DNA from 4 places in the Methylomonas montana genome. Region 2 is predicted to be linked to each of the others. Evidence: riboswitches for the same ligand, from Rfam matches in the RefSeq annotation. Region 2 holds a riboswitch; each other region holds the start of a gene.
The links. A riboswitch is a leader RNA that binds a small molecule or an ion and turns the genes downstream of it on or off. The one in region 2 is predicted to bind cyclic di-GMP.

Region 1 (7,586 bases), 870 kb from region 2:
CGAAGTGATGCGCGATATCATAGAACTGACCAAAATCGACACCGACGTCGCCGGCGAAGACGATGAAAGCGCGCTGATCGAAATTCGCGAATACGTGCGTGCCGCGGTTTTTACCGTCCGCGATCAGTTTGCCGAACTCAGCCAATCGTCGCAAAGCCACTAACGCCAAAAATCGACCATGAAACAAAGCGAATTCAAAAAACGCCGAGCCAGCCTGATGAAGCAAATCGGCAAGGGCAATATCGCCATTATCGCCAGCGCTTCACAACGCACCCGCAACCGCGACGTCCATTATCCATTCCGCCAGGATAGCGATTTTTACTATCTGACCGGCTTTAACGAAGCCGAATCGATGGCCGTATTCATCCCCGGCCGCGAACAAGGCGAATACATCCTGTTCTGCCGCGAATTCGACGAGAAAAAAGCCTTGTGGGAAGGCGCTCACGCCGGCCTGGAAGGTGCCACCAAGCATTACGAAGCCGACGACTCTTTTCCGATCGACGATCTGGACGACATCCTGCCCGGCATGCTGGAAAACAAGGGCAAGGTGTTCTACCCGATGGGCAAGGACAGCGATCTGGACCACAAACTGCTGGAATGGATCAATCACATTCGCAAGCAATCGCGCAGCGGCGTCAGCGCGCCCGGCGAACTGGTGTCGCTGGAACACATCCTCCACGAAATGCGCTTATTCAAAAGCCCGGAAGAACTGAAATTGATGCGCCGCGCCGGCGCAGTGTCCGCCAAGGCTCATATCCGCGCCATGCAAGCCTGCAAACCCGGTGTGTACGAATATCAAATCGAAGCCGAGCTGATCCACGAATTCATTCAAGACGGCCTGCGCGCGGTGGCTTATCCATCCATCGTCGCCGGCGGTAAAAACGCCTGCGTGCTGCATTACGTCGACAACAAGGACAAACTCAACAAAGGCGATCTACTTCTGATCGACGCCGGCGTCGAGTGCGACCATTACGCCGCCGACATTACCCGCACCTTTCCGGTATCCGGCAAATTTAGCGAACCGCAAAAAAAGCTCTATCAATTGGTGTTGGATGCCCAAGCCGCCGCGCTGGCCGAGATCAAACCCGGTAACCCTTGGAACAAGGCTCACGACGCTTCGGTGGAAACGCTCACTAGGGGCCTGATCGAACTGGGTCTGTTAAAAGGCAAACCCAAAAAACTGATCAAGGACGAAAAATACAAACAGTTTTACATGCACCGCATCGGCCACTGGCTGGGCATGGACGTGCACGACGTCGGCGATTACAAGATCAAGGACGAATGGCGCCTGCTGGAACCGGGCATGGTCTTAACCGTGGAACCAGGCCTGTACGTGCCGGCCGACTGCGAAACGGTGGACAAGCAATGGCGCGGCATCGGTATTCGTATCGAAGACGATGTGTTGGTGACTAAAGACGGCCATGAGATTCTCACTCACGGCGTCCCCAAAGCAGTTGCCGACATCGAAGCGCTGATGGCGGGCTAAGCAATGCAAACCGATTTCGACCTGATCATCGTCGGCGCCGGCCTGGCCGGTAACTGTCTGGCCCTGGCGCTGAAAAATAGCGGCTTGAAGATTGCGTTGGTCGAAGCCAATAGCCGTGAACAACTGCGCCATTCGCCGGCCGGCGACCGCGCACTGGCCTTGGCGGCCGGCACCGTGGAACTGCTGAATGCATTGGGCGCCTGGCGCGGCGTCGCCGACAAAGCCACCGCCATCAAACATATTCACGTCTCGGACCGCGGCCACTTCGGCAAGACCCGGCTGGCGGCGGAAGATCAAGGCGTCGAAGCGCTGGGTTACGTGATCGTCGCCCGCGACATCGAACAGCACATGGCCGATCTGGTCGAAAAAACCGACACGGTTTGCCTGTACCAAACCAGAGTCGCCGGCTTGATGTCCGGCCGTGACGCGGTCAATGTCAGTCTGAAACAGCACGACGGCAGCTCGTTAAATGTCAGCGCGCAACTGCTGGTCGGCGCCGACGGTGGCAACTCCACGGTACGCAAGCTGCTGGAAATTCCGCAACAAGTTACCGAATACGGACAGACCGCACTGGTCACCACGGTGCAATCGGCGCTGCCGCACCGCAACACTGCCTTCGAACGCTTCACCGAATTCGGCCCGCTGGCCTTGCTGCCGGTGGCCGGCAAACAATCGGCGGTGGTCTGGACCCGCAGCCACGAGCAAGCCGAGACACTGATTAACGTCAACGACCGCGAGTTTCTCGCCGAGCTGCAGAACTGTTTCGGTTACCGTTTGGGCGAACTGAAACTCGCCGCGCCGCGCCGGGCTTTTCCGTTAAGCCTGATCCGTGCCGAAAGCATGGTTTCCGGCCGCACCGTGATCATCGGCAACGCCGTGCATCAATTGCATCCAGTCGCTGGCCAAGGCTTTAACTTAGGCATTCGCGATGTGGCTTTGCTGGCAGAAATGTTGATCGACCAACAACAGCAAAACGGCGATTTGGGCGATGCCCGCCTGCTGAAAAACTACAGCCGGCAACGCCAACAAGATCATGGCAAAACCATAGGTTTTACCAACAGCGTGGTAAAGCTGTTCTCCAACGGCAATCTGCCGTTGGCAGCCGTGCGTAACGCCGGCCTGACCCTGCTGGACCACCTACCGTTTGCCAAACAATTGCTGACCCGACATGCAATGGGATTGGCCGAGCGCTTACCTAAGCTGGGCGACCGGGAGTAGCAAACTTGCCGAAAACACTTATGCTGATTCCGGCCTACAACTGACCATAAAACAATAAAAACAGGGGGAGCCATGAGTTTTAAATCCAGTTTGGTCAAAATCGTTATCAAGTTGACACCCAACGCACTGATCATTTGGGTAGCCAACAAGATACTCAAAGGGGTTGCCGAATTGCAGGCTTTCAATTTCGACATTGATGCCCGAAAAATCTATGCGCAGACCTTGCTTTATGGCGAGGAAGTACCGATTGAATTGAGCCTGGAAGATTTTGCCGTGTTCAATGACGGCGAGGGTTACCGCTTCATCATCCATCATGCCAGCTCGAACAAACCCTGGCTGAACAACCTGCTGGCCCGCGTCATCGGTAAAGGCTGGAAGATTCCGTCGTTGCCGCATTTCAGCGCCCAGTTGGAGCTGGTTGCCGAAGTGTTCAAGGCCAAACCGGTAGCGTTAGAAAGCGCCGACGACGACGTTATCGATGGCTAATTAAAATTGACGTCATGTCCCGATGCAATCTGGGACATGACGAGTATTAGCACTACAAAAAGATGACTATTTGTTCAGCGCTTCCATAGTTTTTCCATTCGCCGTACGGCTCAGGACCAACGTTTACGATAAGTCGAGAACCCCAGCCCCGCTATCCCGCTCGCAAACAACCAAAAGGCAGCCGGTAACGGGACGACAGTGGTTTGAAAGCTAAAGGTGCCGACTCGGGTATCGCGGATGCCGCCGAGATGATCGAAGCCATTGCCCAGACCCAGAATCCCGCTCAAACTCAATGTGTTGCCGCTCAATTGGGTGCTGACATCGAACAAATCAAACCCGCCGATCCGAAAGCCGATGTTGTTCATCAAAATCCAACCGGATTGCCCGGTGACAGCATTTGCCAACGCCGGGATATACTCCAGATCCAGATCGCCAAACAGTACGCGGTTATTCGGCGGGTCGACATCGACCCGAAAACGCATCACGCCGCCCAATCCGATCTGCCCGGTCGCCGTGCCGCTTAAATTGGCGGGATCGAATGAAAAGGTGGTGGCTTTGTTTTGCCTACCTAACGGATTGACCGGCAGGGACGAGGCGTTGACCTGAAATTGCCGACCAAGGGCGGAAATTTCATCCGACACGCTGTCGTAAAGATCCGGTGTATTTTCATCTCGAAGCTGGCTAGACGTTTTCGATGCCGCCGAGGCATCGAAATACTCTTCCAGGTAAAGAGAAGGCCGGCAACAGATAGAAAATGTCTCGGTCGGCGCGTCGGGGTAATTATCTTTAATCACCCCGGCAATCAGCGCGTCCCGATCCAGATTTAGCGTCATGGCGCCACCGCTTACCGTGGCCGCTTCCGCATTGCCGAAAGCGAATGCACCATATACGGCCACGCCAACCAGCATGCCGCGAATAACAGGGTAGTGATACTTTTTCATTATTTTCTCTCGCTGGATTTACGTCCAGGGTCTATGGATTTGAGCGGCGATCAGCCCGGTATTGCATCTTCGTTGGCCGGCTTGAATAGCCGTCGAACAAATACCGTGGTTCGCTCCTGACGGAATGCCCCACGACGACATTGCAAACAGGTGGGGAAGCCAGATGCAGCGCATACGGCTGCATCTGGCAGGACAATGATCTAAGCGCTCACGCAATGCAACTGACGGCGTTTGTAGCCAATCAAGCCCAACAGCGAGCTGCCGAACAACCACACTGCGCTCGGTAGCGGTACCGCAGCCGGCGTCAGGCTCAGGCTACCGACAACAGCGGTCTGTCCGGCGCCGCTTACCCCCAGGAACGAACTCCAGGTCAGGCCAAATGCGTTCGGATAAGTAGTAGGTCCCACGCCGCCGCCTAAGATCAAGTCGCCGCTCAATGTCAGTTCGCCGTTAGCGTTGACCGATTCGCTGGCATTGCTTAACTGTAGAAAAGTCGTCCCTTTAAAGAACAAGTCATGCGAAACCAAATTCCAGATGCTGCCGATTTTTTCCAAGGTAAAGTCATAAGGCATCAAAACCCCTGCCCCCGGATTACCCGGCACAGCCAGCCTTAAAGCGCCACTCAAGCCAATCTGACCCGCTGCGGTATTACCGGTATCCGTCGTGGTGGCTTCCAGATAACGATTGGGCGGATTTCCGTAAAAAACCGTGGTATCGACACTGTTAACTGAAAACTGCATATTCGAGGTCGAACCGCTACCGCCGGCCGTATTTGCATTGATGGCGGTGGTGTTATAGCTGGCGTCGAAATAACGATCCACAATCCAGCCGGCCGCCGCGCTAAAAGCGCTATTGTCGATACTGATGCGGGCATTGCCGCTAACCAAGGCCGCACTGGCCGACGCGGGTGCCAATAATCCGCTGAATACCACAAATGCCAATACCCCGGCATTAGCCAATTTCGAGCGATGGTTTTTTCTCTGTTTCATTATTTATCCTTAAAAAGCGATTTACGGTTGCAGTTAATCTTCAAGGCCTTGGCCGACCGCTGCAGTGGTTTTCGCAATTCCGGCAAACAGTACTCTCAGGCCTGTCACTTGAAGGTAACCCGGCTGTCTCGTTCCAAGACCCGTGGCTTTCCGACTCCGTCTCACGGCGGATGTGGCTAAATGTCGTCATCCCTACGACGCCGCTCCTCTCCTTGAGCGAAGGCATCCTGATCATGCCAAGCATTTAAAATAACGCTGTTGAATTTTGTGGATTACTCCGGATTGAAGGGAGTAGTCGTTCAAATACTTGCTAGTACTTGGCATGACCGGCCTTATTCCGATTGCGGCCATGCCGCAGCAAGTGATCTAGCAAACCAAAGCAATAAGCAGACCAATGTCGTTCATCCTTGGCTTTTGACTGGTCGGCATGGCTCAGCACGGTCGGAAAACGTGAATTTTGTGACAAAGCGAGTTAAATCCCTGATTATCGAAATGCCAGATAACATAGTTTTCCAAGACAATGGTCAGGGATAGGTGCCTGTTATATCCAAGCATTGCGGATTTATTCCATTTCCAGGAAACCACGAAGCTCGATAGGCCCGTATAATGATTGCGTCGGCGCGTCAACGCCGACAGGTAATCGCCGTTGACGGAGAGCCATCCGTAACCGTCATTCCAGAGTAAAATTACCGCCTGCCGACAGCTGCTAAAATATGGCTGACATTTCTCGGTAATCAAAAAAGGATAACCAACATGTGGCTGCAAACTAGCTGCGAAATCAACTTCGACGTCAGCGTCGATACCCCGTTTATCCTGATGTTGCGGCCGCGTAACGGCGCCAATCAATGGGTGGCCCGCGAGTCTTACACCTTGAAGCCGACGGTGCCGGTTTTCGAATATACCGACTACTACGGCAACCTCTGTCAACGGTTGATCGCGCCGCCCGGCGAGTTTTCCGTGCATACCAGCGCCGATATTCACACCACCGAACATATCGACACCTGTCCCGGCGCGCCGTTTACCGAGGTACAGAATTTGCCGGAAACGGTACTGACTTATCTGCTGCCGACCCGCTATTGCGAATCCGACCGCTTCATCGATCTGGCTAGGGAAATCGTCGCCGAGGAGAGGCCAGGCTACGATCAGGTCGCCAGACTGAACCAATGGATACGCGACTATATCCGCTTCAATCCCGATTCCCCGCACTTTCAGATGTCGGCAGTGGAAGTCAATCTGGCCGGCGAAGGCGTTTGCCGCGAATTGGCGCATCTGGGTATCGCACTGTGCCGGGCGCTCTGCATTCCGGCCCGCATGGTGGTGGGCTATTTGTACGGCCTACAGCCGATGGATTTTCATGCCTGGTTTGAAGCCTATGTCGGCGGACGCTGGTATACATTCGATCCCACCCAAGCCGAGCCGCGCGGCGGACGGGTGATCGTCGCTTACGGACACGATGCCGCCGACGTGGCGATCTTCACCCAGTTCGGCCCGGCGTTGTATCCGACGCAGATGCAAGCCGGCGTCCAGCTGTTAGAGAACCTGCCGAATTAAAGCCATGCAGCGTTTACGGATACGACATCTGACCGAATATTGGTTTACCGGTCCGGTGATACTGAATCAGCATCGCCTGCTGTTGCGCCCGCGCGAGGGCCACGATGTGCGAATAGAATCGTCGCGGCTTGAGATCAGCCCGGTTTATAGCATCAAGTGGTATCGGGACATATTCGATAATTCGCTGGCGCTGGTCGACTTTTTAGAGCCGGCCGACAAATTGAGCATTACCAGCGATGTGATCATTCAGCACTACGAAGAGGCGCCGCTGAATTTTTGTGTGGCCGATTATGCGTTGACTTACCCTTTTGCTTATAAAACCAGCGAACGTATCGACCTGGCCGCGTTTCAACAACCGGTGTTTGCCGACGATCAAGCAGCCGTTCAGCAATGGTTGCAAGACATCGGTCTAGGCGGCGGCATGGAAACATTCAGTTTGCAATCCAAACTGAATCACACCATCCATGACCGGTTTTGCTACCGGATGCGCGAGGAAGCCGGCGTGCAATCGCCCGCCCAAACCCTTCGTCTCGGCAGCGGCTCGTGCCGAGACTATGCCACCTTATTCATCGAAGCCTGCCGTTGCCTGGGCCTGGCCAGCCGCTTCGTCAGCGGCTATCTGCACGCGCCGGCCACAGAAGCCGGCAATGCATCGACCCACGCCTGGGCTGAAGTTTATTTGCCCGGCTGCGGCTGGCAGGGCTTCGATCCCACCACCGGTGAAATCACCAGCCACCGCCACATCGCCGTCGCGGTGGCCCGCGATCCGGAATCGATACCGCCCGTGTCCGGCAGCTTTATCGGTCCCCGCCAAGCCACGCCGCGCATGGTGGTCGATGTGCGGGTCAATTTACTGAGCTAATATCTACTTATCATGCCGCAAGCAAACTGCTTGATTCTCGGTATAATAGCGAT
Region 2 (7,586 bases):
TCAACCCAGAGACAAGGGATTGCCGGGCAAATGGTGGGAAATATTCAACGATCCCAGATTGAACGCACTGGAAGAACAGGTCGCCGGCGCCAATCAATCCATCATCCAGGCCGAGGCTCAATACCGGCAAGCCCAGCATTTGGTGCAATCCGCGCAATCGTCCTTGCTGCCGGTTGCCACGCTGACCGGCACCTTCAACCGCTTCAGAGCCGCCACCGGTCAGAACGTCGCGGTAGGCGGGGTGCGGAACTTGTTCGGCCAGGCGGTCAATGTAGCCTGGGAACCGGATTTATGGGGTAGCGTCCGCCGCCAACTGGAAGCCAATACCGACAACGCCCAGGCCAGCGCCGCGACGCTGCACGGCCTGATATTGTCCAGTCAGACGACCTTGGCCGACAATTACTTTCAACTAAAGGTGCTGGACGCGCAAAAGACCTTACTGGACGAAACGGTGGCCGCTTACAGCAAAACCCTGGAAATCACCAAGAACCGCTACGCGGTGGGCGTGGTCGCCAAGGCCGATGTGGTGCAAGCCGAAACCCAGCAGGAAACGGTGCGCGCGCAGTCCATCGATCTGGGCGTGCAGCGCGCCAAGCTGGAACACGCGATTGCGGTGCTGATCGGCAAATCGCCGGCCGAATTATCGTTGGCACCAACCTCTTTAGATGTGCAAGCGCCGGGGATTCCGGTCAGCCTGCCTTCTGAACTGTTGGAACGCCGTCCCGACATCGCCGCCGCCGAACGCAAAATCGCCGCCGCCAACGCCCAGATCGGCGTCGCCAAGGCGGCTTATTACCCGACCTTGAATCTGGCCTCGACCAACGGCTTTCAGTCGCCTACCGCCGACACGCTGTTCACGATGGCGCGCCGCTATTGGTCCTTGGGACCGGCCGGCCTGGCGCTGACATTATTCGACGGCGGCGCCAAGAACGCTCAGTACAAACAGGCTGTCGACGCTTACGACGCCACGGTCGCCGCTTATCGTCAAACCGTGCTGACCGGCTTTCAGGAAGTGGAAGACAATCTGGCCGCGCTGCGTATCCTGGACGAAGAAAAACAGGTGCAGGATAAAGCCGTCGCCGCTGCTAACCAGGCGCTGGCGTTAACCAACAATCAATATCAGGCCGGCACCGTCAGTTACATCAACGTAATGACGGCCCAAGCCGCCGCGTTGTCCAACCGCCAAACCGCCGTGCAACTGCAAGGCCAGCAACTTAGCGCATCGGTGCTATTGGTAAAAGCCTTGGGCGGCGGCTGGAACGAAACCTTGCTGCCTAGCGAAGATGAAGCCGGCGGCGAACGGAAATGGACGGATTATTTGATTTTGCCGCTAGCAGAGTAATCCTTGTAAACCCTGCCCCTTCTCGCGAGGCTCTTATGTCAGAAAAATCCAATCCGATCGCCATCATTGCGACTGAGGCACCGGCAAGAAGCAAGCCATCAAGCTATCCCGAACCGTTCGCGTCGCTTATGCTGGGTCGGGAGAAGCGCCGGCTTGGCGATCTGTTTGGTCTTACAAACTTTGGCGTCAACTTGACACGTTTGGCTCCCAATGCCGTTTCTGCCCTTCGTCACGCTCACACCAAGCAAGACGAATTTATCTATATCCTGCAAGGGTATCCAACCTTACATACTGACGAAGGTCGCAGCCAGCTCTCGCCGGGAATGTGCGCCGGCTTCAAGGCTGGCAACGGCAACGGACACCATCTGATTAACGAAACGTCGGAGGCAGTCATCTACCTCGAAATCGGCGACCGGACGCCGGGAGACGAAGGAAGTTACCCCGATGACGATCTCAAAGCCATACTCGTGGAGGGGAAGTGGAAGTTTGTTCATAAAGACGACACACCGTACACGTAAACTAATCTTCGCCTTTTAACGTAGCATATTCGGAGGCATGGTTATGCAATGCAATGCATTTCACCTCATTCTTACGATTACGCTACGTTAATCGTATCTAGGACATATCCCCTGGGTCTGCCGATACCCGAATGGTTCATCCGGCGGCCAAACGCAAGGCCGGAACCTCGCGCCGCAACACCCGGTTTTTGGGTCCGATAAGCTAATGACATCAAGCTTGCCCCTTATATTCAGATCTCATCACGCCATTTCGCAAGGTTTGTCTTTCCGGCGCAGGAACCTCTTCCTTTAAATGATTCTACTGCCGGTTTAACAGCATTTTTAACCTGATCGTCATCAGTAATACGTACGTATTACATTTCTTGCAAAGTTCATGCACCCGTCACCGAAAAGACCTACTCACCTGAATAAGATGCCGCAGGCTTTAACGCTGAGACCAGTCGTTTGGCTATCAGCTGGGAATAGCTAGGGAACAGGGATGGCATGGATAGGGACTGAGCCGAGGTTTTAAGTCATCGCTGGAAGCGCAGGGCATGTTGTACCAATATTGTGTTAATTCAAAATCAGAAGTGTGTAAAAGCTAAACCGATCGTGAGGTCGGGGCGGAAAACTGCGGGTCTGAGGGTTCGATACATCACGATAGCCGGGTTGCCACCTTAATTAATTTAAGGAGATTTAAATGAAAGTCGTTAAATATGCACGTTGGGCTTTCGCCCTGTTGTTGCCGCTGGCAGCCACCACGGGTAACGCAGTAGCCGATACCGTGCCATACTCATATAACGCCACTGGCGTCGGCGCGCCAAGCTGGCCTTTGTTCCTGGATGTCAACGAAACGATCAAGATCGAGAGAAAAGGTTCTGGATCAAGCACTTATTGGCAATTGAAAGGCACCGGTTCCACTGCTTCATTCTGGGGCGATGTGGACAATTATGTTAATTTGGGTCGCGATAGCGTGAAATACCAGGCTAACTTCAACTCGGCCGGCAAATTGATCACATCAATCGGCTCTACGAGCTTGAGCAACTATTTGGAAATCAAGGGCAGCCTGCCTGCCGGCACCTTTGGCAACACCTCATGGTCCAACCAGCCCGAGCAATTGTTGCTGAGCGCCAAACTACTGGATATCAACCCTGACAACAATACACCCGACTATGTCGGCACCTATGGCGGTTTCGCTGTGGGTTTCAAAACCAAATTCACCGGTGGCTGGGCTGCGAATAACCCTGGTTTGACCGGCGGTTCTACTGGCGAAAACCTCTGGTTGGCGGGTCTGAGCAACGGCTTTTTAGATCTGGTCAACGCATTGGATGGTAATAACGGCAACGGCTCATTTAGCTCCTTGATCGGTTCGTCAAAAACCATTAAAAATGTCGTATCCGTCGCTTCCGTTCCCGTCCCTGGCGCGGTTTGGCTGTTCGGTACTGGTCTGTTAGGCCTGCTGGCTGGCCGGCGCAAAGCCGTTGGCTCAAGACTTGCCGTATAAAATACATGACCTAGCCCACGCCACGTTGGCTTTAAGTCAGCGTGGCTTCAGTTACACGGCCATCCATTGCACTAACAGCCAAAATAGGGCCATAGGATGGGATAAACAATCCCCCATCAAACGCTAATTCGCAGGCTCCGTGACTAGCCTGCTTCTACGTGAAACGCATAGGCGTTCTTACCCGACTTCTTGATCTTGTAAATCGTGCCATCGGCATAGCCGATCAGTTTGTCGCCGTCGTTGCTATGATCGGGGAAAATCGAAATGCCGATGGATGCTGGCCGCTACCTTGGCGGTTTGGCCTTGACTTCCACTTGATAGGCCTGCGCCCTCATCGCCAACGACTTCTCCAGGAAATGGCGTTGAAACTCCTGCGGATCGCCGGTTCGGACGAGCGGGGTGTGTCCTGTTTCATAGTGAAATCTACTTCTCGGCCCGGGAGAAGGAGTTTTTATAAGTTCCCTCCAGCCATTTCGAGCCATGAACCGGCGGTCAACATTCGGCGCAAATGCCCAAAGTCGGGATACTAAACTGACGTTAGAGTCCTGCTCCCAGCGACCGTTATCAAGCTTTGTGCTGTTGCCCAGCAAACACCCCTTAAACAGAAGTCTATTGAAATTGGTGCTGAACAAGCAGCACTGCGCTGAACGCCTGCTGAAATCACTGACCCCCCGACCCTAACCGTATTACGGGGTAAGATTTATTCCATTAAAAACCATTTAAAAATAAAACCTTATAAATCGTCTTCAATATTTCCGACCATCCCGCCTGGCTTACTTAAAAATCTGGCACGCCTCATGCTTTATTAGAAATCAGCAGCATTAATCACAGCCGATCCACTGCATGAAATGCCCGCCGATTCGGCGCGCAATAGCAAGGAGTACGGCGTTTTTATTTAAGTATGGGGAACATCGCAATGAGCAGTCCTTTAGCCACATTGAATAAATTTGCAGCGGCGGACACTGCCGCGGATTGGGAACCGACCGACGTCGTTTCGCTGAAACCGTCGCTCAGCCCACTGGCGGAGGGTATCGCCCATTCGCGAATAGCCGTCGCGCTGGGGGATTTTAAATACGTCAGCGAAACGCGCGATCACAAATTGGTCGACTTTTTATTGATAGGCCTGTTATCGGTATTTATCCATAACACCGTGGTCGATCGTTTCAGCGGCGCGGCGTTCGAGCAGGAAATCGCCGAACCGGTCAAGCCGGAAACCAAAGTCCAAATCACGCTGACTCGGCCGCAACCGAAACCGGTACCGCCGCCACCGCAAGTCAAGCCCCAGCCGCCTAAGCCTAAAGTAGTGCCTTTGAAGCCGCCGAAAATTAAGCCGGTGCCCAAGGTTGTTGAGCAAGAAGCCCCCGCGCCAGTCGCCGGCCCGGTGGTCGATAACGCGCCACCTGCACCTCCGGCGCCGCCGGCTCCCGTGGTCGAAGAAAAAATCACCGAACCGCTAGCCGACGCGGCTTACCTGCACAACCCATTGCCGGAATATCCGGAGATGGCGCAGGAGCGCGGCTGGGAAGGTAAAGTCATCATGAAAGTCCACGTGCTGCCGGACGGCACCACCGATAGCGTTACCGTCAGCAAATCCAGTGGCCAAAAAGTCCTGGACGATGCCGCCGTCAAAGCCGTTTTAAAGTGGTCTTTCGTGCCGGCCAAACGCGGCGATACGCCGATTGCCCGCTACACCACGGTTCCATTCACTTTTAAATTGTAATCACTTTTGAGGATCATACATGTCTGATATAGCAACCAACGTCATCGTCGATGGCACCCTGAATACATTAATCACCGCCTCGGTGGTCACTTGGGCCTTGATTTTGATCAAAGGCGTCCAACACATCCGAATTTCATATCACAACCGTCGATATAACAAAGAATTTTGGAGTGCCCCCAACATCCAGGCCGCCGCACACCTGGAAAACCAGAACGGCCCGGCCGCCAGAGTCGCCGGCATCGGATTCTCGACACTGGTGGAAACCGACGGCGGTGCTTCCACTCACGACCTGGAACACACCTGGGACAGGCAGGAATTATTGGATAGACGCTTACGCCAGCAAATGCAAAAAGAACGCGGCTCGCTGGAAAGCGGCCTGGCGGTACTGGCCACCATCGGCAGCATCTCGCCGTTCGTCGGCCTGTTCGGCACCGTGTGGGGCATCATGGGCGCTTTGACCAATATCAGTAAAACCGGCTCGGCCAGTTTGGAAGTCGTCGCCGGCCCCATCGGCGAGGCGTTGATCGCCACGGCGGTGGGTATTGCGGTGGCGGTGCCGGCAGTAGTGGGCTACAACTTTTTCATCCGCCGCAATAAAGTGGTTTGGGCGTTTCTGGACGATTTTGCCATCGACTTCGTACATTTGGCATTGAAAAGCTCGTTCATCATCGAACGTCCGAACAGCAAATCCGGTTCAGCGGCATCGGCGCGTTTGACCGACGTCAGCGGCGGAAAAAAACCATCGTTCAAAGACACCCATGACGAATTACTGGCGAAAGAGGCGCACGCATAATGGCATTCAATACTAAGGAAGATGGCGGCGACGACGTAATGGGCGAAATCAACGTCACGCCGCTGGTGGATGTGATGCTGGTATTGCTGGTGGTATTCATCGTTACCGCGCCCTTGTTGACCCAGGCCGTGCACGTGAATTTGCCGAAAACCGCCGAAACCGCACCGCCCGACGACAAAGCCGCGGCTTATTTGAGCGTCGATGCCCAGGGCAAGATTTACCTCGACAAACAAGAATACGCTGCCGATGTCATCGAAACCGAGTTGAAAAACCGCTTGGCCGCCGACCCGGCGTTTGCGCTGAATCTGAACGCCGATGACGCGGTGCAATACGGCATCGTCGCCAAGGTGATGTCATCCATCGAAAGGGCTGGCGTCACCAAGCTGTCGGTTCTGACGGTACCGCAATAGACCTGGTAAGCGAACAACGCCCTAAACCGGCTTAACCACTGCGGCGCTAAGCGCCGCAGCACTAGCAAAATTCGAACAACGCCAAAACCTAAGATGCACTCGCTGCGTCCAGGGTTTGTTTGCGTTTACAAATACACATTTTTAGGAGACAAATACGATGGCGCGCAAGACCGCTCAAGACTTTCACCCGGAAGCGCTGCAGGCTTTCGATAAATACGTGCATGGCGATATTTCCCGACGGGATTTTTTATCGTCGGTGCCCAAATACGCCCTGCTGGGCCTGACCGCCGAAGCGCTGCTGGAAGCGTTGAACCCGCGCTTCGCTGAAGCTCAACAAATCGCCGACAACGACCCGCGCATCAAGGCCAGTTATCTGGAATATCCATCTCCCCACGGCAACGGCAAGATTCGCGGCTACTTAGTACAACCAGCCAAAGCCGCCGGCAAGCTGCCAATCGTACTGGTCATCCATGAAAACCGTGGCCTGAATCCACATATCCAAGACATCGCCCGTCGCCTGGCGCTGGATAATTTCATCGCCTTCGCCCCGGACGCCCTGTTTACGCTGGGCGGTTATCCAGGCGACGAAGACAAGGCCCGCGAATTGTTCCAAAAACTGGATAAAGACAAAACCCAGGCCGATTTCCTGGCGGCGGCACAAGCCATTAAAAAATTGCAGCAAAGTAACGGCAAGTTGGGCGCGGTGGGCTTTTGCTACGGCGGCGGCATCGTCAACTTCCTGGCTACCCGGATTCCGGATCTGGCGGCCGGCGTGCCTTTCTACGGCGCACAACCTTCCGCTGAGCAGGCCGCGAAAATCAAGGCCCCCTTGCTGATCCATTACGCCGGCGTCGATGATCGGATCAATGCCGGCTGGCCAGCCTATGAAGCCGCGTTGCAAAAAGCCGGTGTCAATTACGAAGCCCATACCTATCCGGGTGTACAGCACGGCTTTAATAACGACACCACGCCACGCTACGACGCTGGCACCGCCAAGCTGGCCTGGGATAGGACTATCAGTTTCTTCAACGCTTACTTGCGCGACAGTTAAACCGCCGGGAGGATTCAATGAAAGTGGAAGTGCATATTTGGGATTGGCCGTTACGGCTGTTTCACTGGCTGCTGGTGCTGGCGGTGGTCGGCGCCTACGCCACCGGCAAACTGGGCGGCAATTTGACTGATTGGCATGCCCGCTTCGGCAGTTTGATTTTGGGTTTGCTGGTGTTTCGATTGATCTGGGGCTTCGTCGGCACCACTCATGCTCGTTTCGCCAATTTCTTCCCGACTTTTTCCAGGCTGGTGGAATATATCAAAGGCGAA
Region 3 (7,586 bases), 2.1 Mb from region 2:
TAGGTAATTCCGTCATTCGTACTCTCCTTAGCTAATAATGGCAAACTGATCTCAACGCAAGCTCCGCCAGACTCGAGATTGTCGAATAATATTGTACCGCCCAAGCGTTTGATGGTGGTATAGGTCAAAAACAAACCCACCCCCATGCCCTGCTTATTGCTTTTGACGGGCTGATGACCTGCAAACTCGATAAATTCCGCAGGCAAACCTGGCCCAAAATCCCTAATTTTCAACAGCAAGGTCTCTTCATCCCACGCGGCATGAAACTCGATCCCTTTGTCGACAGGCGATGCTTCAGCGGCGTTATTCAGAATATTGATGATCGAATGCGTGACCGTGCGTTCGGCAATGATGCGCGCGCTCATGTCTACATGCGGCGAAATAAACAGCTTTATCCGGGTGGCGGCTTTATGAGTGCGCCATTGACCGAGCATTTCGTCGATATATTCCCCAACCAGCATCACTTTGCCGGACTCGGCTCTCATTTCGCCTGCGGAGGCAGACATTACCGATAAAGCTTGCTTGCAACGGTCGATTTGCTGCTGAACGATCCCCAATTTTTGATGCAATTCGGGATAACGGTGTTCTGGTAAATCCTCGACCATCTCATGAATCAAGATCGCGATAGTACCTAGCGGCGTACCCATATCGTGCGCGGCACTGGCCGCCAAAGTCCCCAAGGAAACCACCCGCTCGTCGCGCAAAGCGCTTTCCCGCGCGTCGGCAAGATTGCGCTCCCGCTCTTTCAAGGTTTTGGACAACTCAACCACGAAAAACGCCACCAAGCCAGCACTGAACACAAAGCCAAACCACATGCCAAATACATGCAGATTGAAATAACGCCTGTCGTTCATCAAATGCATTTGCAACCTCATTTCCGGCGTCATCTCGGTCATCGCCGGGTGCGCCAAATGCGGTTCGACGGCCGGCAACGGCACGTTATAAGCAATCAACACGGTATACACGCATGAGGTGATGATCACCATATTCCAAGCATAAGCTTGCGGCAGCATGATCGCGGTAACGATCAAGGGTAACAGAAACACCCAAATGATGGGATTTGACGCCCCGCCGGTCAGATATAGCAAATACGCCAACGCCAGCACGTCCATGCAGATTTGCGAAAAAATCTCGTGCTCGGTGACTTCTTCCGGGGTTCCCAGGCGCAACCAGGTGTAAAGATTGAGTATCGAAATCGCAAAAATCGCCAGCCACAACTGGTTTTGCGGTAAATTGATGCCCAAACCATTGACGGCAATAAACACTGCCACCGTCACGGCGAACAGCATTAGATTTCTAAGGATATAAAGCCATCTCAGATTTTCCCTAATCGAGATTTCGGCTTTGGGGAGTATATGTGAAAGCATGGACATGGCAGTAATGTTTAAAGAATAGAAAGTAGCGACTATGTTATCGCCCTTCCCGAAAGCTGCCGGCATTTACCAAAATAGTTAGACTCCCTTCCGCTATTTTTATGTCGGTAAACAAGCACGGTTATTCAGGCTAAAAACCAGAGCCCCATAATTAATTGGCTAGTTAACCAAAATAACATCCGGCTCGAATGATGTCTGGCGCCTCCAGACTATGCGGCGTATCACGCATTCGCTAAGCGCCAGCTGCCGTTTTTATCCACCCATCTCATGCTGAGCCAATACCAAAGAGTCATCGGCACCATCATCGCAAACCACTCCCAGTCATCGATCAAGAATAATCTGGCGATCCAGCCATTACCGTCAAAATAAAGCCCCCAAGGCACGCAATAAAAGGTAAAGACGAGGCTACTCCAGATCAACAGCAACGCCCCCTTACGGGTTTCGATACTGGACAGCGCCAGGAATACCCACAGCGGGGTTTTATCGGTTCTCTGCATAAATCACTCCGTTAAAATTTAAAGTCAGCCAAGCCTTGCGGCGCAACAAACTAACAATAAATTGCGATAAAAGAAAGCAATTCTTCATCGAATCAGCAAGCACTAAATGCTAGGCCGGACCGAACCAATCCGGCAGTAATTAATCTATGTTATATAAAAAAGCTCGCAAGGTTATTTCCCTCAATTCAGGCATTTGCCCACATCAGGCATTTCACTGAAAATCCACCACATTAATTTGAAATCATTAAAACTTTTCCGAATTGGCTCATTACTGGCTTAAGACTTGGAACTTACTTCGCGCGTTGCTTATCGGCAACAGTTAATTGACCATTTTTCCTGGCATGTCTAACGTCCGCTAATCAGTCCATCGCGCGAAGCACGAGTGGCCACACCCGTCGTGAGGCGGGGCCGGAAAATCACGGTTCTTAAAAACGATTTAAAGAAGGCCGGATTGCCCCACGGTAGCTCGTGGGTAAGGGCAAAGTTTGGCTCAATGCTGTTGGTCAAGTTTTGTCAGTTTCGCTGTTACCTTTAATTCTAATAAAAAGAGGATGATCATGATCTTTCGTAAAACGGCTATAGCAGCTCTCTTGACAACTGGACTAGCTGGCATCTCCGGCCAAGCATTCGCTCATCAAACCTATAACCTGACCGGTGCTGGTATCACTATCGGCGATAGCGTCAATAACACCGATGGCGTCTCCAATACTGGCGGCTACGGGCCTGTCGGTATTGGCGGACGGGTCGCTGGCGACGCCAATGCTAACATTCCAGGCACCGGCGGCTTGCCAACCGACTACACAGGAACCCTCCCTTACAATTTTTATTTCGGCCATCACGACTCAACTGCAACAGGCCAAACCAATCGCAACTATAAAACCGGAACCTCTGCTACCGAAACTAACAGCTTATGGAGAGCTTATGCCGTTCAAAACGCTTCAACCACTTGGGGCCCCCTCCTCCCCGACGGCGGCGCAAATGACCATCCCTACGTCGCTGTGGGCGGTGATTCATGGCAGACAGGCAGCACCACAGGCGGTCTCGATTACGCACTGATTCACGCTAGTGCCGGCTCCAACGACAATGCGCAAAATGTAACTACCGCGACAGGCGTGTGGGGCGGCACGTACAACATAGACATCACGGTCAAAAGAGACGCTAACTACGATTCTTTGAACGATGCCAATGCATTATTGGATGTCGCGCTATACCGCGGATCGGATACGTCCATCTTTTCTAACCGCACAGCGGCTTTCGATCCGAACGCGGCGGGCGTACAAGGTTCCAGTTTAGGAACAGGCGGCGTTGACGGCTCTGCTTTGTTATGGAGCGCTTCGCAAGTTTCAGTTGGCGATATTCTGACCTACACACTTTCAATGGACTTTGCCGAGTGGCAAAAAACCGACGCAGTTGCTGGCAGCCTAAACGATGGTGACGCAGGTTTCTACACCCTAGTCGTCGGCGCGCACGGCGGAGCAAGCAATTCGGCTCTGGCATATACGGTAGATACTCATTCTTACAGCACCATAACAGCCGCCCCTGTCCCTGTTCCAGGTGCAGTCTGGTTGTTTGGCAGTGCGATTGCCGGTTTGATCGGTTTCGGTCGTCGCAAACCGCAACTAGCCGCTTAATCGACGAAACGGGATTACCGCCAGTTTTGCCGGTAATCCCGTTACAACTCGCGGCTCAGCCGCAAACTTACGTTTGAATTTATTTATTCGATCGAGAGGCCAAAATGATTGAACCCGCACCGTATAAAAAATTGGCGCTGGCTGGCGCCGTCGCCGCAATGCTGCTAGTCACTGATGTAGCAAATGCGCACGTTACCTATAACACCTCTGGCGCACCTGCGGATGGCTCGCAAACCGGCCCATGGTCAGTTGACGATCCAGGCTACACCGGCAACCTGCCTGCGACCTGGGTAGCGATGATCCATAACGACGGCGGAGTGGCCAACTCGCAAACCGCCAACAGTGAAGGCGCCGGCTTTACGATAGGCATGGGCGCCAAAGCTTACAAAGACGGCGCGACCAACTGGGGCCATACCGCCGATTATGGTTTATTCGAGCTGCACCATGACGCTACTGTCACCATCACTGTATCCTCGGACAACTCCAATTTGCGCCCTGCCTTCGGTTTATGGGATGGCTGGGATACCAACGACGGCAGTAGCCGCCACGATTCATATTTAAATAATGGTGCGCTCAATCCGATGGGCTCGGTGCTGGGTTCGTCGTTGATACCGCATGATCCGACTGCTTGGGCCGTCGCCGCCGTTCAAGGCACCACTGCCACCGCGACGCTGACCCGTTTCCTGACCGCCGGCAATTACACGCTAATCCTGGGCGGTTACGACGGCACGGTAGGCGGCGCCAATCTGGCTTACACCGCCACGATCTCGGCCGCCGCGTCGCCGGTACCGGTGCCCGGCGCAGTTTGGCTATTCGGCAGCGCAATGGCGGGCTTGATCGGTTTCGGACGACGAAAGCCGGCTGTTGGCACTTAAAGCCAATTTGATTCAACCGACAGCCGCTTTCATTCGTAAAGTCAGGTCGGTTTTCGGTCAAGGATGGCCGGGAGCATGGAAGCTCCATTCTAATTGATCACCGATCGGCGGGCTTCGAGTCGATTTGACCAACAGCAGTCCTCTCCCAGCCTTTGGCGCAGCCTTTATTTAGCGGTAGCCAAACGCCTCGATATACGGTGCCAACATCGGCAAAATAGGCTCGTAAAACTTTTCATAATGTCGCCAACGCGCCACCGACCGCGAATAAAGCGGCTGCGCAACTGCGGCAAAGCTCGGCGTGGCGATGTAACGGCCCTTGGCTTTCTCGTGAAAAGCACTCACTTCGGCCACCCACTCCAAATCCAGCAGAGCAAAAACCCGGCGCAAACTGTTTTCGAAATCGTTGACAGTATCCTCGTAGCGCAATTCCAAATAGCGCGGTTGTATCGATGGCTTGATATGCAACCACCAATCCATCACCGCCGCGTATTGCTTAGCCACGCCTTCCCAACTGATTAAATTGATCGTCACATTCGACGGTTTGAATGCCTGCTGGAAACAACTCAAACAAACGTCGCGCGGGTCGCGCAACGCGAAGATAATCCTGGCCTCGGGAAATACGCAGCTGATCAGGCCTATATCGATGCTGTTAAGCGCCACTTTGTCGATGAAGCGTTTTTTCAACGCTGCCTCGCCGTATTCTTCGCCAACCCGCCGCCAATAGTAAGCGCGCAACTTCCGGACATCATCCAAACCAAGCCCACGCAATGCGGCGGGAATATCGTCTACACAACCGCTAAGCCGTTGCAGCTCTTGAATCAAACCGTGAATCAGATCGTTTTCATCGGAGGTGAACACCGCCGGATGCGCCGCCAGCACTTGCTCGGTCAGCGTGGTGCCGGAACGCAGAAACCCCAACAAAAAAGTAGGCGCCGGCAAGCTGTCGGCGAAGTCACTCGCCGTCCAGCGCTGCAGCAAAGCCGGGTCAAAACCCTGCTTATTACGCTTGATCGTGCGAAAAATATGGTCGGCATCGAGCGCGCGCAATTCCGGCAATTGCCGATATAAGGCCTTTGCTTGTTGGCAAGCATCGAACGATGCCTGGTATTCTTCCAGCTTATCCAGCACTCCGACCAGCTCCTGCCAGGCGCGAGCGGTCTGCTGATTATTCCGATTGGCGGCTATCACTTTACGAAAGCGCTGCTCGGCTTCCGGCAAGCGATTTAATTGTGCTTCCAGCACCGCCAGCATGTTATTGCAAGCCGGATCGTCGGGACGTAGTTCGCAGACCTTGCTGGCAAAAGGCAAGGCGTCTTCGAATCGATTGACTCGCGTCAGATAAAGCGCCCGGTTATTCAACGCCGCAGGATCACTGGGTTCCAATGTGACCGCCAGCTCGGTCAGTTTCAGCGCGGTATCCAAATCGCCCCAATAATGCAACTGCTCGGCTAGCTCCAAAATAAAACGAATATTGCGGCTTTGCTGGGCGTCGATTTCCAGTTGGCGCGCGGCCTGTTGCAGATAAGCCAGCCCTTCGCGGCGCTGTTGATGCCAGCACAGCGCTTGCCCCAAACCGGCCAGCGCTTCCGCGTGGTTTGGCTGGATAGCCAAGACCTGCCGAAACCCGTGCAGCGTGCCGGCCATATCGCGCCGCGTCACCGCCTGCCAGGCTTGTTTTAACGCATCGTCCACGCTTGGTTGACCCGGTCTGGTGGTCGCTTCGGCTTGTTTAAGGCAACAAGCTTTATACTTTTTGCCGCTGCCGCATGGACACGGATCGTTTCGGCCAGGCTTGCTGTTGGCGGCGACTGCATTTTTCATATCGTTCCCTGACGAAGTTTATCGCCTAAATGGTTAGCGACAGTTATAAATCCGCCAGCACCGCCAGCGCTTCTTGAATATTGCTGACCGCGTGGATCTGTAAATTCTTTACAGCGTCCTTGGGCTTGTTGCTTTTCGGGATGACCGCGCGCTTGAAACCGTGCTTGGCCGCTTCGTTAAGGCGGGCATGGCCGTTGGCGACCGGGCGAATCTCGCCGTTCAAGCCTACTTCGCCAAAAAACACCGTGTCGTAAGGAATGATGCGGTCGCGCAAGCTGGACACCACGCCGATCATGATCGCCAGGTCGCTGCTGGTTTCGCTGACCTTGATGCCACCGACCACGTTGGCGTAGATTTCGTCGTTACCGGTAAAAATGCCGCCGTGGCGCGACAACACCGCCAACAGCATCGCCAGCCGATTTTGATCCAGACCCACCGCCAGCCTGCGTGGATTGCCGTACTGGCTTTCGGTCACCAAGGCTTGAATCTCCACCAGCAAAGGCCGGGTGCCTTCCCACAACACCGTCACCACGCTGCCCGGCGACGGCTTTTCGGCGCGTGATAAAAACATTGCCGAGGGATTTTTCACTTCCTTCAAACCGCTACTTTCCATCGCAAAAAAACCCAGTTCGCCGACGCTGCCGAAGCGGTTTTTGTCGGCGCGCAGCACTCTGAAACGCGAATCGTCGGTCGATGACAACACTACCTGGGCATCGACGATATGACTTAAGGTCATCGGCCCGGCCAGCGATTGGTCTTTGGTGACATGGCCGACCATGAAAATCGACACACCGCTACGCTTGGCGTATTGGGTCAAATAACTGGCGGTTTCCCGCACCTGCGACACCGAGCCCGGCGCCGAGTCGGAATCGGCGGTATACATCACCTGGATCGAATCGATGATCACCACCTTGGGCTGTTCTTCGTCCAGTACCTGACAAATTTGTTGCACCGAGGTCTCGGCCAACATCTTGATGCCGGCGGTTTTCAGCCCCAGCCGATGAGCGCGTTCGGCGATTTGTTGTAGCGATTCCTCGCCGGACACATACAACACCGGCAGCTGCTGAGCAATGTGGGCGATGGCTTGTAGCAGAATGGTGCTCTTGCCGGCTCCCGGCGCGCCGCCGATCAACACCACGCTGCCGGTAACGATGCCGCCGCCCAACACCCGGTCGAATTCGGCCAGGCCGGTGGAAATCCGCTCGGCTTGGGCCAGATTCACTTCCGACAACAAATGCACTTCGCTGCGGCTGCCGGCATAACCGGAGTTGTCGCGCGCCGCCTTGCCGCTGCCTAGTTTGACTTCCTTGATAGTATTCCAGGCACCGCATTGATTACATTGCCCGGACCAACCTGGATAGTCCGCGCCGCACTCGGTGCAGACGTAGG
Region 4 (7,586 bases), 890 kb from region 2:
TTCGAATTACTTCAAGGACTTCCCTGAATAAAAACGGTAGAAGTTTTTTGGGGGAATTTATTGGGGTGAACGATGGGGCTCGAACCCACGACAACCGGAATCACAATCCGGGACTCTACCAACTGAGCTACGCTCACCATAATGATGAATTTTTGCGATGGCACGCTTGGCAGGACTCGAACCTGCGACCCTCGGCTTAGAAGGCCGATGCTCTATCCAGCTGAGCTACAAGCGCAAATCTTGGTCGGGGTAGAGAGATTCGAACTCCCGACATTCTGCTCCCAAAGCAGACGCGCTACCAGACTGCGCTATACCCCGAATTGACCTTCTTATTATCCTGGGAAGCTGATGCTGTCCAGAAAGATGACTATAATAGAGAGTTTTGTTTTTTATGTCAACTGATTTTTTATTTTACGGTAAAAAATTATTTGGCGGCGTTTGCTGTGGAGTGGAAATGGCAGTTAAAACTAGAGCTAAGCTTATATAAACGTTAACGAAATTAATATTTATATAACAGTTAAGCTCTTAATCTATCACGCACTCCAGTCCATCGACTTTTTGAAATCCACGCGGTAATGCCGTTCCCCGATTGGCTCGGTTGCCGGTATATTGGGCGATGTCCATCGCTTTCAGTGTGACGAAGCGTTTGCCGGACAGAATTTTCAGCTCGCTACCCGCTGTCAACGCTGTAACCGCTACTACCGCATCTTTGCCGGATGCAATGTCTCCGCTCGGAATCTGGATTAGCTTGTTGCCCTTGCCTTTTGCCAATTCCGGTAAATCCTGGGCAGGGAAGATCAGCAAGCGGCCTTGCAAGGTCGCCACCGCCAGCAAATCGTCGGCATTTGGAATCGGCGCCGGCGTCATTACTTTCGAGCCTGTCGGCAGACTCAGCACGGCCTTACCGGCCTTGTTCTTACTGATGAGTTCCTTCAACTGAACCCGAAACCCGTAACCAGCATTACTGCTCATCAACAACCAGTCATCCGGCTGACCGCTGAACACGTCGGTAAACAGGCTGCCCGGCGGTGGATTCAGGCGACCGGTCAAAGGCTCTCCCTGGCTGCGCGCCGACGGCAGGTCGTGAGTGGTGATGGTGTAGATCCGGCCGCTGGAATCCAGCACATAGGCCGGCTGGGTAGTGCGGCCCTTGGCGGAGGACAGATAGGCGTCGCCGGCTCGATAGCTGAGACTTTCCACCTCGATGTCATAACCCTTGGCTGCACGTATCCAACCTTTTTGCGACAGGATGATGGTCACCGGTTCGTTGGCGATCAGCTCGGTGGTGTCCAGGGCTTGTGCAGCCTCGCGGGCGACGATGGGCGAGCGGCGGTTATCGCCGTATTTTTCCGCATCGCGCTCAATTTCCTTACGGATCAGGCGATTCAGCAAACGCTCCGAGCCCAGGGTTTTTTCCAGCGCCTGGCGTTCCTGTTCCAGTTCGTCTTGTTCGCCACGAATTTTCATTTCTTCGAGTTTCGCCAGATGGCGCAATTTCAGCTCCAGAATCGCCTCGGCTTGCAAGTCGCTCAGGCCGAAACGTTCCATCAACACTGGCTTGGGATGGTCTTCGCCGCGGATGATCGCGATCACTTCGTCGATGTTCAGATAGGCGATCAGCAAGCCTTCTAAAATATGCAAACGCGCCAGCACCTTATCCAGCCGATATTGCAAACGGCGGCGCACGGTTTCGGTCCGGAAGCTGATCCATTCGGTCAGAATTTGTCTCAGGTTCTTGACCTGCGGCTTGCCGTTCAAACCGATCATGTTCATATTGACCCGGTAATTTTTCTCCAGGTCGGTGGTAGCGAACAGATGCGACATTACCGCATCGACATCGATGCGTTTGGTTTTGGGAATGATCAACAGCCGGGTCGGATTTTCGTGGTCGGATTCGTCGCGCAAATCTTCGATCATCGGCAATTTCTTCGCCAGCATCTGCGCGGCGATCTGTTCCAGCAGTTTGGCGCCGGATACTTGATGCGGCAGTGCGGTGATGACGATGTTGCCATCCTCTAGCTCGTATTTGGCACGCATCTTCACCGAGCCGTTGCCGGTGGTATACAGTTTTTGAATGTCGGCTGCGGCCGTGACGATCTCGGCGTCGGTCGGATAATCCGGGCCTTTGATATGCTCAAGCAAGCCTTCCAGCCGCGTTTCCGGTTCGTCCAGCAATTGCAGGCAGGCACCCGCGACCTCGCGCAGATTGTGCGGCGGAATATCGGTAGCCATGCCCACCGCAATACCCATCGTGCCGTTCAGCAATACATTCGGCAACCGCGCAGGCAACAGGCTAGGTTCTTTCAAGGTGCCGTCGAAGTTGTCAGTCCAATCCACCGTGCCCTGGCCCAACTCGCTGAGCAGGGTTTGGGCATAGGCTGTCAGCCGCGATTCAGTGTAACGCATCGCCGCGAAAGATTTCGGATCGTCCGGCGAGCCCCAGTTGCCCTGGCCGTCTATCAATGGGTAACGATAGGAAAAGTCTTGCGCCATCAATACCATGGCTTCGTAGCAGGCCGAGTCGCCGTGCGGATGGTATTTACCCAGCACGTCACCGACGGTGCGCGCGGATTTTTTGTATTTGGCCAGCGCGGTCAGCCCCAGTTCCGACATCGCATAAACGATGCGGCGCTGCACCGGTTTCAGACCGTCGCCGATATGCGGCAAGGCACGGTCCAAAATCACGTACATGGAATAATCCAGGTAGGCTTTTTCAGTGAAATCCTTTAAAGGCAGTTGTTCGAAGTTTTCCTGTACACCCATTTTATTGCTGATGATCCTGTTTGGTTAGCCGTCGAGTCGTGACGTATTCGAGGGGCGCTAAAATACCACAACACCACGCTATTGCTCAGTAAAAACCTAGCTTCCCTGATGGCAACGTCTACGCTGGCGACGACTTGCCAAGCCGCGCATGACCAATACCTAACTACTTTTTGGCGCTGCACAGTCATGTTTGGCATCGTCCAGCCAATATCCCTTTCCATCAGCACATAGTTTTGGCCTCTACCGGCGACGCAAGATGTTCCTGGAGCCGTTACTCGCGCTCAATCAAGTCAATGGCGAGCTCTAACGGATTAAGTGATATGCCTCGATATTTTTGAGTTAAATAACGTTGCGAACCAATTTTATGCCGATGAGACAGCAAACATAAAACAATCATTTCAATATGTTATGAGTTTGGCATCAGAGTTGCTCAGCTCGAACTGCTATGCATTTTGGGGGATTGGTTACTTCATAGGGTCGTCATCCAGCGATACATAACGCCTGCCTGGGGGTTAACAAGGCGACGAGGACGCTAAAAACGGAATATGGCTTTAAAAGTAACCAATGGCTAGCAGGGAATAGAAACACTGTTTATTAGCGAAATGGTTTTAAAAAACAAGCGTGTAAAAGCCAAACCTGCCGTGAGGCAGGGACGGAAAGCCATGGGTCTTGCGGATTCAAAACGGTAAGACAGCCGGGCTGCCACCTTATTCATTAATGTAAGGGGATTGATAAATGAAAGTGATTAAATATGGACGATGGATGTTGGCGGTGGTGTTACCGTTGGTTGCTGGAGCGGGTAACGCAGCGACTTCAATGACTGATGGTAAATTCACGTACGATGCACCCGGCGTCGGCGAGCCAAGCTGGCCGTTATTCTTGGATACCAACGAGACTATCAAAATAAGTAAAAAAGGCTCGGGCTCCAATACTTATTGGCAGCTGATTGGGAGCGGCTCAAGTGCTTCATTCTGGGGCAGCCTGACCAATCATGTCAATTTGGGCAAAGAGAGCGTGAAATATCAGGCAAACTTCAACTCTGCCGGTGAACTGATCACTTCGATAGGCACTACAACGCTAAAAAACTATTTGGAAATCAAAGGGACATTACCAGCTGGCTCAATTGGCGAAACGTCGTGGAATGATCTACCTTATCAAACCTTGCTGAAAGCCGACCTGCTGGATGCAAACCCCGCTAACGGCTCACCGAATTTGATCGGCACCTATGGAGGTGTCGCCCTGGGCTTCAACACCAAGTTTACTGGTGGCTGGGCGCCGAGCATCCCCGGATTGACGGGCGGATCGACCGGTGAAAACTTGTGGCTGGCAGGCGTGAGTTCCGATTTCTTAAAGCTGGTCAAAGCCCTCGACGGCGATGGCAGCAACGGCACGCTGAGTTCATTGATCGGTTCGTCAAAAACCATCAATTATGTTTCATCAGTGGCTGCGGTCCCCGTACCTGGCGCCGTTTGGCTGTTCGGAACCGGCCTGATGACTTTATTGGTCAGCCGCAGAAAAAATGCCGGCTGCAGCCTCGCTGTCTAACAAATCAGAAATCGCCTGATGCCACGTTAACGGGAATGACGGTAACGTGGCCTTTCGGCAAAGCAGATGGCTTTTAGTTTAGGCCATTATCATAAGTTACTGCGCGCGGTCATCATGATCATCGGCACGCGTGCATTGTTGCTGCTGACTGCCGTGGTCGGCATTGACCGACGCTTCACGTGCGGCGACGCCGGTGTCGGTGAAGTCGGTAAACAAGCCGTCGACACCCAGATCAAAGTAATAAGTCATTTCCTGCTTGGGGTCGGTGAAGCCGTAACCGCTGGCATCGTTACGAAAAGTCCAGGTATGAACCAACAAACCTTTGTCGTGCGCTAGTTCCACGACGCCGGTACTGCCGTCGACGCGGCGGTCGTTGATGGTGATTTTGCCGTCGCCGTTGCGGTCTATGCCGTCGGCTACGGTTTTAAGCAGATAAGGTTTCCAGGGGCCGATAGCGTCGGCATAGGATTTGACGAAATCCAGACCGTCATTGCTCAGCAAATCGGCGAAGGTGCGCGGATCGCCTTTCACGACGAAGTCGTAGGGTTGTTTGTACGGTGGCACTAACGAGATCGAACCGTCGGCGTTGACATCGTCGGCATCAATCAATTGCACTAGTTTGATGTCGGTGTAGTGACTCAGGTATTGCAGGTTGCCGACTTCGAAAGACTGGATGAATACCGGCGCGCAGGCGCTGTTGCCGTATGCTTGATGCAATTTTTTCAGTAGCTTGTTTTCAAAGAGGTTCGCACCGAACAAAGGTTTTTGGTTGGCGCCAATCAACGTGGCGTGATAGGTGGAGTGTTTGATTTCGGGATAGATGCCTATGGGGCGGCCAGTTACTTTGCTTTGGCTTTTAGCTAACGCGATCACTTCGTTGAGCGTAGGGATTTGGTATAGGCCGTTGTATTGCTGATCGCGGTCGGCGCGGGCTTGCACGGCGCGCAGGGTTTTGATTTCTTTCAGCGTGAAATCGCTGGCGAACCAGTCGTTGTATTCGACACCATCCACCAGGCGCTTGGCTTTGCGGTCGGCGAATTCCGGATGGCTGGCGACGTTGGTGGTGGCGCCTATCATCGGCTCGTGGCGGGCGATCATATGGCCGTCCTTGGTCAATACCAGGTCGGGCTCGATGAAGTCGGCGCCCATTTCGATCGCCAAGGCATAGCCTTCCAGGGTGTGTTCCGGACGATAACCAGCTGCGCCGCGATGGCCGATGACGAGAGGACTCATGTCGTGATGCTCGTGGTGTTCGCTATGCGGCCGCGCGTTGGCGCTGCCTTGAGCGGTCAGTATAGCCAACATGGCGACTGTCAACATGGTGGGTTTGTGGCAAGGTTTTAACATGGAGAGTATTCCTATCATTTTGAGGTTGCGTTACTTGGCGAGAAAGAATGCCGGGCTGGCCGAAGTTTACCCGGCAGCCTGCTTTAGTCGCGGTCGTGCTCGTGTTCGTGTTCCGCTTCGGCCGGCAGCGTTTTGCTGAACACCACGGCGCCATCGATGTCTTTCAAGTCCACCGTCATCGCTCGGCTTTTCTTGTCGATATTGACTTCGCCGAAGAACTGCAATCCGGCGTAAGGCGATAGATTGACTTGGCCAGCCGGCGGCGCTTTATAAAACGCCACTTGCGGACCGAAAGTGCCGTCGGTGCTGTTTGGGCCGAAGGAACCTGCGTTCAACGGGCCGGCGACGAATTCCCAAAACGGTGCAAAGTCCTTGGACGCGGCTTTCGTCGGATCGTAATAATGCGCCGCCGCGTAATGCACGTCGGCGGTCAGCCAGACGATGTTGTGGATTTGCTCGTGCTTGATGAATTTCAGCAACCTAGCCATCTCCAGTTCGCGGCCGGCGGCCGGGCCGTCGTTGCCGTTGGCAACCGCTTCCCAGCGCGCTTGGCCTTGAGCATTGTTGCCGTCGCCGATATTCAAACCAATCGGCATGTCCGCTGAGATGACTTTCCAGGTGGCTTTGGAATGTTTCAGTTCGTCTTGCAACCAAGCCAGTTGTTCTGCGCCGAGGAAGGCGGTTTCGGCGCTTTCCTGGGTTTGCAGGTTAGCGGTGTTGGGGCCGCGATAGCTGCGCATATCGATCACAAACACATCCAGCAGCTTGCCATAGGAGATTTTCCGGTAGACGCGTTCGGATTCTTCGGCATCGTGGCGGCGTAGCGGCGCGTATTCGTGGAAGGCTTGCGTGGCGCGGGCAATCAGCGTCGGCACATTTTTTTCGGTGTAACGGGGATCGTTGCTCAGGTCTTTGGAATCCGACCAGTTGTTGACCACTTCATGGTCGTCCCATTGCCAGATTTGCGGGACTTCGGCATTGAAGCGGCGCAGATTTTCGTCCAGTAAATTGTATTTGTAGCGGCCGCGGAATTCGGCCAGGGTTTCCGCGACTTTACTCACTTCCGGCGTCACCAGGTTAGTCCAGACCTGGCCGTTCTCGGCAAGCTTGCTGTCCGGAATCGGACCGTCCGAATAGACGTTGTCGCCGCTTTGAATGAAGAACTGCGGTTGCACTTGGCGCATGGTTTCGTAGATTTTCATGCCGCCGAAGCTTACGTTGATACCCCAGCCTTGGCCGGCGGTGTCGCCGCCCCAGACGAAGCGGATATCGTCGCGCTTGCCGATGGTATGGAAGTGGCCTGCAACAGGCTCACTTTTACCGCGCGCGTTTGTTAAATCTTCAAACCAGACTTTAACGTAGACATCCTGGCCTTCGGGCAGGCCGGTCAAATCTTGACGCGCGGTAAAGTCGGTTTCCGCCAGTGCATAAGCTCCGCGGATCGTCACGGCATCGGCGAATTGCGGGTTATAGGCGTATTCCACCATCATTCGCGCCGGGCGGTCGGCGCGGCTCCAGATCATTGCCCGTCCCGGTGCCAAGTCGCCGATCTGGATGCCTTGTTCCATTTGCGGAATGTCGCCGCTTTCGGCGTGGACCGCCGGGGCAAGGATCAATAATCCGGCGATGGCCAATGTCAGATTGATCGGCTTGATAAAGGAATGAGAGTTTTTCATTGCACGGTGCATGGATATGACTCCTGGGCTATTTTGTTGAGGCCCCGATTAAAGCAGCGGCAAATGACAAAATGATTAAGGGTGGCGGAGTAAAGTTCTAAGTTGAGACGGGTGTTAAGCGGAGGTATCGACAGTTCCCGTTTGTTAGGATCAAAAATGAGCTGGAAACTAGGTTTTGTGATGAGATTCGCATTTTAGGCACGGTTGTTGCTAAACAACATTTTGTCTTTAGCTTTTTATTTCAATTAGTTACGA

Region 1: another riboswitch for cyclic di-GMP. It lies ahead of QZJ86_RS17580 (hypothetical protein); the one in region 2 lies ahead of QZJ86_RS13430 (PEP-CTERM sorting domain-containing protein).
Region 3: another riboswitch for cyclic di-GMP. It lies ahead of QZJ86_RS04100 (hypothetical protein); the one in region 2 lies ahead of QZJ86_RS13430 (PEP-CTERM sorting domain-containing protein).
Region 4: another riboswitch for cyclic di-GMP. It lies ahead of QZJ86_RS17645 (PEP-CTERM sorting domain-containing protein); the one in region 2 lies ahead of QZJ86_RS13430 (PEP-CTERM sorting domain-containing protein).

The regions. Positions count from the first base shown of each region.
Region 1 is NZ_CP129884.1:3,795,804-3,803,389, forward strand. It holds gene QZJ86_RS17555 (UPF0149 family protein) at 1-163, shown strand, start outside; gene pepP (Xaa-Pro aminopeptidase) at 179-1,486, shown strand; gene ubiH (2-octaprenyl-6-methoxyphenyl hydroxylase) at 1,490-2,704, shown strand; gene QZJ86_RS17570 (hypothetical protein) at 2,777-3,190, shown strand; gene QZJ86_RS17575 (hypothetical protein) at 3,301-4,131, opposite strand; gene QZJ86_RS17580 (hypothetical protein) at 4,332-5,120, opposite strand; cyclic di-GMP riboswitch class I at 5,231-5,307, opposite strand; gene QZJ86_RS17585 (transglutaminase family protein) at 5,874-6,671, shown strand; gene QZJ86_RS17590 (transglutaminase family protein) at 6,676-7,533, shown strand.
Region 2 is NZ_CP129884.1:2,922,430-2,930,015, forward strand. It holds gene QZJ86_RS13420 (efflux transporter outer membrane subunit) at 1-1,342, shown strand, start outside; gene QZJ86_RS13425 (cupin domain-containing protein) at 1,378-1,860, shown strand; cyclic di-GMP riboswitch class I at 2,430-2,516, shown strand; gene QZJ86_RS13430 (PEP-CTERM sorting domain-containing protein) at 2,540-3,343, shown strand; gene QZJ86_RS13435 (energy transducer TonB) at 4,260-5,063, shown strand; gene QZJ86_RS13440 (MotA/TolQ/ExbB proton channel family protein) at 5,083-5,856, shown strand; gene QZJ86_RS13445 (ExbD/TolR family protein) at 5,856-6,266, shown strand; gene QZJ86_RS13450 (dienelactone hydrolase family protein) at 6,424-7,317, shown strand; gene QZJ86_RS13455 (cytochrome b/b6 domain-containing protein) at 7,335-7,586, shown strand, end outside.
Region 3 is NZ_CP129884.1:833,291-840,876, reverse strand. It holds gene QZJ86_RS04110 (ATP-binding protein) at 1-1,367, opposite strand, end outside; gene QZJ86_RS04115 (response regulator transcription factor) at 1-16, opposite strand, end outside; gene QZJ86_RS04105 (hypothetical protein) at 1,595-1,870, opposite strand; cyclic di-GMP riboswitch class I at 2,246-2,329, shown strand; gene QZJ86_RS04100 (hypothetical protein) at 2,428-3,501, shown strand; gene QZJ86_RS04095 (hypothetical protein) at 3,606-4,376, shown strand; gene QZJ86_RS04090 (sulfotransferase) at 4,545-6,197, opposite strand; gene radA (DNA repair protein RadA) at 6,241-7,586, opposite strand, start outside.
Region 4 is NZ_CP129884.1:3,814,407-3,821,992, reverse strand. It holds tRNA gene QZJ86_RS17665 (tRNA-His) at 62-137, opposite strand; tRNA gene QZJ86_RS17660 (tRNA-Arg) at 159-235, opposite strand; tRNA gene QZJ86_RS17655 (tRNA-Pro) at 242-318, opposite strand; gene parC (DNA topoisomerase IV subunit A) at 526-2,763, opposite strand; cyclic di-GMP riboswitch class I at 3,383-3,470, shown strand; gene QZJ86_RS17645 (PEP-CTERM sorting domain-containing protein) at 3,526-4,308, shown strand; gene QZJ86_RS17640 (glycerophosphodiester phosphodiesterase) at 4,405-5,655, opposite strand; gene QZJ86_RS17635 (alkaline phosphatase D family protein) at 5,739-7,343, opposite strand.